Regions from separate parts of the Streptomyces sp. NPDC001927 genome, predicted to be linked through region 2. Evidence: riboswitches for the same ligand, from Rfam matches in the RefSeq annotation. Region 2 holds a riboswitch; the other holds the start of a gene.
The links. Region 2 has a riboswitch for cobalamin ahead of ACWCO8_RS16905 (ribonucleoside-diphosphate reductase subunit alpha). Riboswitches for the same ligand answer to the same signal wherever they lie in the genome.
Positions count from the first base shown of each region.

Region 1: another riboswitch for cobalamin. It lies ahead of ACWCO8_RS07360 (CoA-acylating methylmalonate-semialdehyde dehydrogenase); the one in region 2 lies ahead of ACWCO8_RS16905 (ribonucleoside-diphosphate reductase subunit alpha).

Region 1 covers NZ_JBSFEN010000002.1:648,313-652,296, forward strand. Annotated here, with positions in the region: gene ACWCO8_RS07355 (acyl-CoA dehydrogenase family protein) at 1-1,014, opposite strand, end outside; gene ACWCO8_RS07360 (CoA-acylating methylmalonate-semialdehyde dehydrogenase) at 1,021-2,544, opposite strand; cobalamin riboswitch at 2,810-2,981, opposite strand; gene ACWCO8_RS07365 (methylmalonyl-CoA mutase family protein) at 3,143-3,984, shown strand, end outside.
Region 2 covers NZ_JBSFEN010000005.1:649,471-653,454, forward strand. Annotated here, with positions in the region: gene ACWCO8_RS16905 (ribonucleoside-diphosphate reductase subunit alpha) at 1-1,731, opposite strand, end outside; cobalamin riboswitch at 1,858-1,982, opposite strand; gene ACWCO8_RS16910 (GNAT family N-acetyltransferase) at 2,035-2,538, opposite strand; gene mctP (monocarboxylate uptake permease MctP) at 2,629-3,984, opposite strand, start outside.

The DNA.
Region 1 (3,984 bases), on a different contig from region 2:
GTGCAGTTGGAGCGCCCGGTCGGCCACGGAGTAGCCGGTGTCGGTGGCGAACCGCTTGGCCATCGCGCACAGCTCCGGCGCCCGGGGGTCGCCGCGGTCGAGGGCGTGGGCGGCCTGCTGGACCAGGGCGCGGGCGGCGGTGAGTTCGGTCGCCATGTCGGCGAGGCGGAAGCGGAGGGCCTGGGCGTCGAGGAGCCGCCGCCCGAACGCCTGCCGGTCGGCGAGGTGCGTGAGGCTGCGGTCGAGGGCGCTGCGGGCCCCGCCGAGGGAGCAGGCCGCGATGCCGAGCCGACCGCCGTTCAGGCCGTTCATGGCGATGCGGAAGCCCTGGCCCTCGACCCCGAGGAGCCGGTCGGCGGGGACCCGGACAGCGTCCAGGACGACCTGGCGGGTGGGCTGGGCGTTCCAGCCCATCTTCCGCTCGTCGGGCCCGAAGGAGAGCCCGGGGTCGTCCTTGTCGACGAGGAACGCGGAGACGCCGTCGGCGCCGTCGCCCCCGGTGCGGGCCATCACCAGGTACAGCTGGGAGGCGCCCGCCCCGGAGATGAACTGCTTGACGCCGGTGAGCACCCAGTGGTCGCCGTCGCGCACGGCCCGGGTGGTGAGCGCGGCGGCGTCCGATCCGGCGCCGGGCTCGGTCAGGCAGTAGCTGGCCAGGTCGTCCATGGCGCACAGGCGCGGAAGCCACCGGCGGCGCTGGGCGTCGTCGCCGTAGTGGTCGACCATCCAGGCGACCATGTTGTGGATGGAGAGGTAGCCCGCGATGGACGGGCAGCCGGAGGCGAGGGTCTCGAAGACGAGGACGCCGTCGGAGCGGGTGAGGCCGGAGCCGCCGGACTCCTCGCGGACGTAGACGCCGCCGAGTCCGAGTCCGGCGGCCTTGCGCAGGACGTCGACGGGGAAGTGCTTGTCGCGGTCCCAGTCCAGGGCGTGCGGGGCGAGGTGGTCCTGGGCGAAGTCGAGGGTGGTCTCGACCAGGGCCCGCTGGTCCTCGGTGAGCAGGGTCGTGGTCATGGGCGCTCAGCCCATCGTGGGGATCGTGAAGCTCGCGCCCTCGCGGAGCCCGGCGGGCCAGCGCGAGGTCACGGTCTTGGTGCGGGTGTAGAAGCGGATGGCGTCCGGTCCGTGCTGGTTCAGGTCGCCGAAGCCGGACCGCTTCCAGCCGCCGAAGGTGTGGTACGCCACCGGCACCGGGATGGGTACGTTGACGCCGACCATGCCGGTGTCGACGCGCCGGGTGAAGTCGCGGGCGGTGTCGCCGTCGCGTGTGAAGATCGCCACGCCGTTGCCGTAGAGGTGCTCGCTGGGCAGCCGCAGGGCCTCCTCGTAATCGGCGGCGCGGACCACGCAGAGCACGGGGCCGAAGATCTCCTCCTGGTACACGCGCATGTCCGGGGTGACCCGGTCGAAGAGGGAGGCCCCGGCGAAGAAGCCGCCCTCGTGCCCGGGAAGGACGAAGTCGCGTCCGTCGACGACGAGTTCGGCTCCCTCCTCGACCCCGATGCCGATGTACTTCCGGACCCGGTCGACGGCGTCCGGGCCGACCAGCGGCCCGAAATCGGCGTCCGGGTCGTCGCTCCGGCCGATCTTCAGCGTGCCGATGCGCTCCTTCAGCCGGGCGACGAGGGCGTCGGCGGTGTCCTCGCCGACGGGGACGGCGACCGAGACGGCCATGCACCGCTCGCCGGCCGAGCCGTACCCGGCGCCGATGAGGGCGTCCACCGCCTGGTCGAGGTCGGCGTCCGGCATCACGATCATGTGGTTCTTGGCGCCGCCGAAGCACTGGGCGCGCTTGCCGTGGGCGGCGGCGGTGGCGTAGACGTGCGCGGCGACGGGGGTGGAGCCGACGAAGCCGAGGGCGGCGACGCGGGGATCGTCGAGGAGGGTGTCGACGGCTACCCTGCCGCCGTTGACGACGTTGAGGACGCCCGCCGGAAGACCCGCCTCCAGGAAGAGCTCGGCGAGCCGCAGCGGTACGGAGGGGTCGCGCTCCGAGGGCTTGAGGATGAAGGCGTTTCCGCAGGCCAGGGCGGGGGCGGCCTTCCAGAGCGGGATCATCGCGGGGAAGTTGAACGGCGTGATGCCGGCGACGACGCCGAGCGGGGAGCGCAGCGAGTGGACGTCGATGCCGGTGCCGGCATTGTCGGTGAACTCGCCCTTGAGGAGGTGCGGGATGCCGGCGGCGAACTCCACGACCTCCAGGCCGCGTTGGAGGTCTCCGTGGGCGTCGGCGACGGTCTTGCCGTGCTCGGAGGAGAGCAGCCGGGCGAGCTCGTCCTTCTCCTGCTCGACGAGCTGGAGGAAGCGCAGGAGGACCCGGGCGCGGCGCTGCGGGTTCCAGGCGGCCCAGTCGCGCTGCGCCCGGGCGGCGTCGGCAACGGCGGCCTCGGTCTCGGCCCGGTTCGCGAGGGGCACGCGGGCCTGGACCTGGCCGGTGTTGGGGTCGTACACGTCGCCGTAGGCGCCCGAGGTTCCCGGGGTGTGCCTGCCGCCGATGAAGTGGGTCAACTCGCGGACGGGGGTGGTGTCTTGTGCGCGGACCATGAGTGCCTGCTCTCGTCAGGTGATCCGGATGGCGCGCCGGAGGCCGCCACGACCCGCGCACGCCGGTGGGGCGTGATGGTGCGGCGGGGTGGTGGCGGTGTACGGCGCGAGAGCGCGAATGGCGAGGCGCCGTCAGGTCCTGACGGTCGTGGGGTGGTGGAGTCCTGCTCGACGGGGTCCTCGACGGGCGGGTGCCCGTCGGCCGGATCCGCGGGGAGTGTGCGGGCGCACCGGTGCCATGCGTGTCAGCTCCATCCTCGTGGACAACACGGAACATCCCGCGGCCGGTATCCTGACTCCCGGATCAGCGCGCGCCGTCCGCCTTCCCGACATCACTCGTCAGTGGCGTGCTGCTCGACGGCGTACTCCCCGGTCACAGTGGCGGGACCGCGCCGGAATCACACCGGCTTCCCTGCACCGCGGGCCTTCGCCGCGACTATATAGTTGGACGTCCTAGTAAATCCACCCCCGGCCGGGTGAACCTGCGACACCCCTTAGTAGAGCGGAGTCGCCCGCGGCTTCAAGACCTGCTTGGAGAGGGCAAGGTCACAGCGGTGTGCACTGCTGTCATCTGAGCGAGCTGTCCTACCATCCGAGCATGACAGTCCTTCCCGACGACGGGCTCGCCCTCGCCGCCGAATTCCCCGACGCGTCCCGTGAACAGTGGCAGCACCTGGTAGCCGGGGTACTGCGCAAGTCGGGCAAGGACGTGGAGGGCCCGGCGGCCGAGGACGCCCTGTCCACCGCCCTGGAGGACGCGCTCCGCGTCCGTCCCCTCTATGCCGCCGAGGACACCGCCCCCGAGCCCGGCCTGCCCGGCTTCGCGCCCTTCGTACGGTCCGGGCGCCCCGAGGGGAACACGGTCGGCGGCTGGGACGTGCGCCAGCGGCACACCACCGCGGACGCCGGGACGGTCCTCGCCGACCTGGAGAACGGCGTCACCTCGCTCTGGCTGGTCGTCGGCGAGGGCGGCATCCCCCTCGGCAGCCTCGGCCGGACTCTCGACGGCGTCTACCTCGACCTCGCGCCGGTCGTCCTCGACGCCGGGCAGGACGTGGAGGCGGCCGCGCGCGAGCTGCTCGGACTGTACGAGGAGCGGGGCGTCGCCCCGGAGGCGGCGCGCGGCAACCTGGGCGCCGACCCCCTCGGCCTGGAGGCCCGCACGGGCCGGCCCCACGACCTCTCCCCCGCCGTCGGCCTCGCCGGGCGTTGCGTCGAGGAGTACCCGGGCCTGCGGGCGCTGACCGTGGACGCGCTGCCGTACCACGAGGCCGGCGGCTCGGCCGCGCAGGAGCTGGGGTGCGCCCTCGCGACCGGCGTCGCCTATCTGCGGCAGCTCACGGAGGCCGGACTCTCCGTCGAACAGGCCCTCGGCCAGCTGGAGTTCCGGTACGCGGCCACGGCGGACCAATTCCTCACCATCGCCAAGCTCCGTGCCGC
Region 2 (3,984 bases):
GTGGTCGGGGTGCAGGACACCGCGCGCGGCACGGGTCTTGTCCCAGGCCGGGACGGGGCCGTTGCGCTCGGCGAGGTCGGCGGAGGCCTCGTACGCGGCGAGCATGATCCGCTCGGCGATCCGGGTGGAGAGCGCCCGCGCCTCGGGGGAGTCGAACGGCAGCTTCAGCTGGAAGAAGACGTCCTGGAGGCCCATCGCGCCCAGGCCCACCGGGCGCCAGCGGGCGTTGGAGCGGCCGGCCTGCTCGGTCGGGTAGAAGTTGATGTCCACGACCCGGTCGAGGAAGGTGACGGCCGTACGGACGGTCTCGTCGAGCCGCTCCCAGTCGATGTCCGAACCGACGACGAACGCACCCAGGTTGACGGAGCCGAGGTTGCACACGGCCGTCTCCCCGTCGTCCGTGACCTCCAGGATCTCCGTGCAGAGGTTCGAGGAGTGGACCGTGTGGCCCGGCTCGGCGGTCTGGTTGGCCGTACGGTTCGAGGCGTCCTTGAACGTCATCCAGCCGTTGCCGGTCTGGGCCAGGGTCCGCATCATCCGGCCGTACAGGTCACGGGCCGGCATGGTCTTGCGGGCCAGGCCCTTCGCCTCGGCGGCGCGGTACGCGGCGTCGAACTCGTCGCCCCACAGGTCGACCAGCTCGGGCACGTCCGCCGGGGAGAACAGCGACCACTCGGCGTCCGCGTTGACCCGGCGCATGAACTCGTCCGGGATCCAGTGCGCGAGGTTCAGGTTGTGCGTACGCCGGGCGTCCTCACCGGTGTTGTCGCGCAGCTCCAGGAACTCCTCGATGTCCGCGTGCCAGGTCTCCAGGTAGACCGCGGCCGCGCCCTTGCGCCGGCCGCCCTGGTTCACGGCCGCCACGGAGGCGTCCAGGGTCTTCAGGAACGGCACGATGCCGTTGGAGTGCCCGTTGGTGCCGCGGATCAGCGAACCGCGGGCGCGGATGCGGGAGTACGACAGGCCGATGCCGCCCGCGTGCTTCGAGAGGCGCGCGACCTGGTGGTACCGGTCGTAGATGGAGTCCAGCTCGTCCAGCGGGGAGTCGAGGAGGTAGCAGGACGACATCTGCGGGTGGCGGGTGCCGGAGTTGAAGAGCGTGGGGGAGGAGGGCAGGTAGTCGAGCCGGCTCATCAGCCCGTAGAGCGCGGCGACCTCGTCCAGGGCGCGGGCGGAGTCGTCCTCGGCGAGGCCGCAGGCGACACGCAGCATGAAGTGCTGCGGGGTCTCGATCACCTTGCGGGTGATCGGGTGGCGCAGCAGGTAGCGGGAGTAGAGGGTGCGCAGACCGAAGTAGCCGAAGCGGTCGTCCGCCTGCCCGTCGATGAGCGCGTCGAGCCGGTCGGCGTGCAGCGTGACGAAGTCGGCGGTGCGGTCGGCGATCAGGCCCTCGTGGTGACCGACGGCGACGGAGGCGGAGAAGTTGACCGAGCCCTGGGAGGCCGCCTCGTCCGCGATCGTGATGGTCAGCAGCCGGGCCGCGAGCCGGGAGTAGGCCGGGTCCTCGGCGATGAGACCCGCGGCCGCCTCGGTGGCCAGCTCGCGCAGCTCCGCCTCGTCCGAGCCGGCGTTGCGGCCCCGCAGCGCGGCGGCGGCGACCTTGCCGGGGTCGGTGTCCGTGAGGTCGGCGGTGAGGTCGGTCAGGGTCCGCAGGAGCACGGTCCCGGGTCCGTCGCTCTCGTTGCCGTCGCTCTCGATCGCTGCGGCCGGATCGGCGGGCGCGATGGTCACGTGGGGCTCTCCCTCGCTCGGCTCGGGGCCGGCGGGGGAGGCGGGCGGCGGCTCCCCGAAGGCAGGGGCGAGCCGCGCCACGGCCCACTCCGCGAGGCCCTGACGTCTGTGTCACCCGGAACGGAAGGACCGGGCGTGCTGTCGGCAGGTCTTCGGACTGACCGGACGGACGAAGCCGTCAAAAGCACACCGTTGCGGGACAGTTCCGGATTCGCACCGGATTCCCCTGCGACGACAGCGAGGATGAGCATACATGTGGGGGGCGCCGCTCGCGGCACCCCCCACATGTTGTGTCGCGTCGCGTCACAGCTCCAGGGCGTAGGTGAGCAGCGGGATTGTGTCCGGTATCGGCGACCAGTCCCGTTCCGGGGTCCGGACGAATCCCATCCGCTCGTACACCCGGTGTGCGGCGGCCATCGCGGGGTCGGTCGACAGCACGATCCGGGTACATCCGGGCAGCGCCCGGGCGCGCTCCACGCACGTCCGGACGAGGGCCTCGCCGGTGCCCCGGCCGCGCGCGTCGGGGGCGACCACGAGCATCCGGAACTCGGCCTCGCCCGCCTGCGCCACGTCCGCCCAGCGCGTGCCGCCCGGCACGAAGGTGACACCCCCGAGGATCCGCCCCGCGCCGTCGGTGGCGACGAGCACCTCGGCCTCGGCGGCCCGGCCTGCGACGTCCGCGAGGACGGGCAGATAGGGGTCCTCCGCGCCGAAGAACAGCAGACCGTCGCCCAGGTAGGTCCCCGCGGTGAGTTCGCCGAGCGTCTCGTACTCCTCGGGCCGTACCGCCCTGATCGTGATGTCCATGGGCCGCAGTCTGCCCGAGGGGCACGGCGAAGGGCCCGGGGATTTCCGCTCGGAAACCCCGGGCCCTCCGGTCGTGCTGTCGCTACGGCGTCAGTGCGTGCTCGCGCCGACCTTCGGCAGCTCGGTCGAGACGCCCTTGTCGCCCGCGTCCGCCGTGTAGTCCGACGGCGAGGTCTCGTCGATGCCCTCCGGCGCCTTCACGGCCTTCAGGACGAAGGTGAGGACGACGGTGACGATGACGTTGATCACGAAGGCGGTGAGGCCGATGTAGCCGATCTCGCCGATGCCCGGGATCTCGGCGGACGAGCCGCCGAAGTGCTTCTGGGTCGGGCTGGCCACGCCGTACGCCGCCGCCGTGCCGTAGACCATGCCGACGGCCCAGCCGGCGAGCAGCGCCCAGCGGTGGAACCAGCGGGTGAACAGGCCGCCGACCAGGGCCGGGAGGGTCTGCAGGATCCAGATGCCGCCGAGCAGCTGGAAGTTGATCGCGACCGTCTTGTCCATGGTGAGGACGAAGGCGAGCGCGCCGACCTTCACGAGCAGCGACACCAGCTTGGACACCTTGGTCTCCTGCTCCGGCGTGGCGTCCGGCTTCAGGAAGTCCTTGTAGATGTTGCGGGTGAAAAGGTTGGCGGCGGCGATCGACATGATGGCGGCCGGCACGAGCGCGCCGATGCCGATGGCGGCGAAGGCCACACCCGCGAACCAGTCCGGGAACATGTTCTCGAAGAGCTGCGGGATCGCGAGCTGGCCGTTGGAGACCTTGACCCCGGCGGCGATCGCCATGAAGCCGAGCAGCGCGAGCAGGCCCAGCATCAGCGAGTACAGCGGCAGGATCGTGGTGTTGCGGCGGATCACGTCACGGCTGCGCGAGGAGAGCGTCGCCGTGATCGAGTGCGGGTACATGAAGAGCGCGAGCGCCGAGCCGAGCGCGAGCGTCGCGTAGCCCCACTGGCCCATCTCGCCGGGCACGAGCGCGCCGCGCGGCTTGTCGGTCGCCGGGTTGATCGTCGCGTACGCCTCGCCGGCCTTGGCGAAGATCTCGTCGAAGCCGCCCAGCTTGATCGGGATGTAGATGATCGCCACCGCGATGACGATGTAGATCAGGGTGTCCTTGACGAAGGCGATGAGCGCCGGGGCGCGCAGACCCGAGGAGTACGTGTACGCCGCGAGGACACCGAAGGCGATGAGCAGCGGCAGGTCCTTGATGAACCAGTGCGTGTTCTCGCCGCCGCCGACGCCCATCACGTCCAGGACGGCCTGGATGCCGACCAGCTGGAGCGCGATGTACGGCATGGTCGCGAGGATGCCGGTGAGGGCGACCGCGAGGGACAGGCCCTTGGAGCCGAAGCGGCCGCGGACGAAGTCCGAGGTGGTGACGTACCCGTGCTTGTGCGACACCGACCAGAGGCGGGGCAGGAAGGTGAAGATCAGCGGGTAGACCAG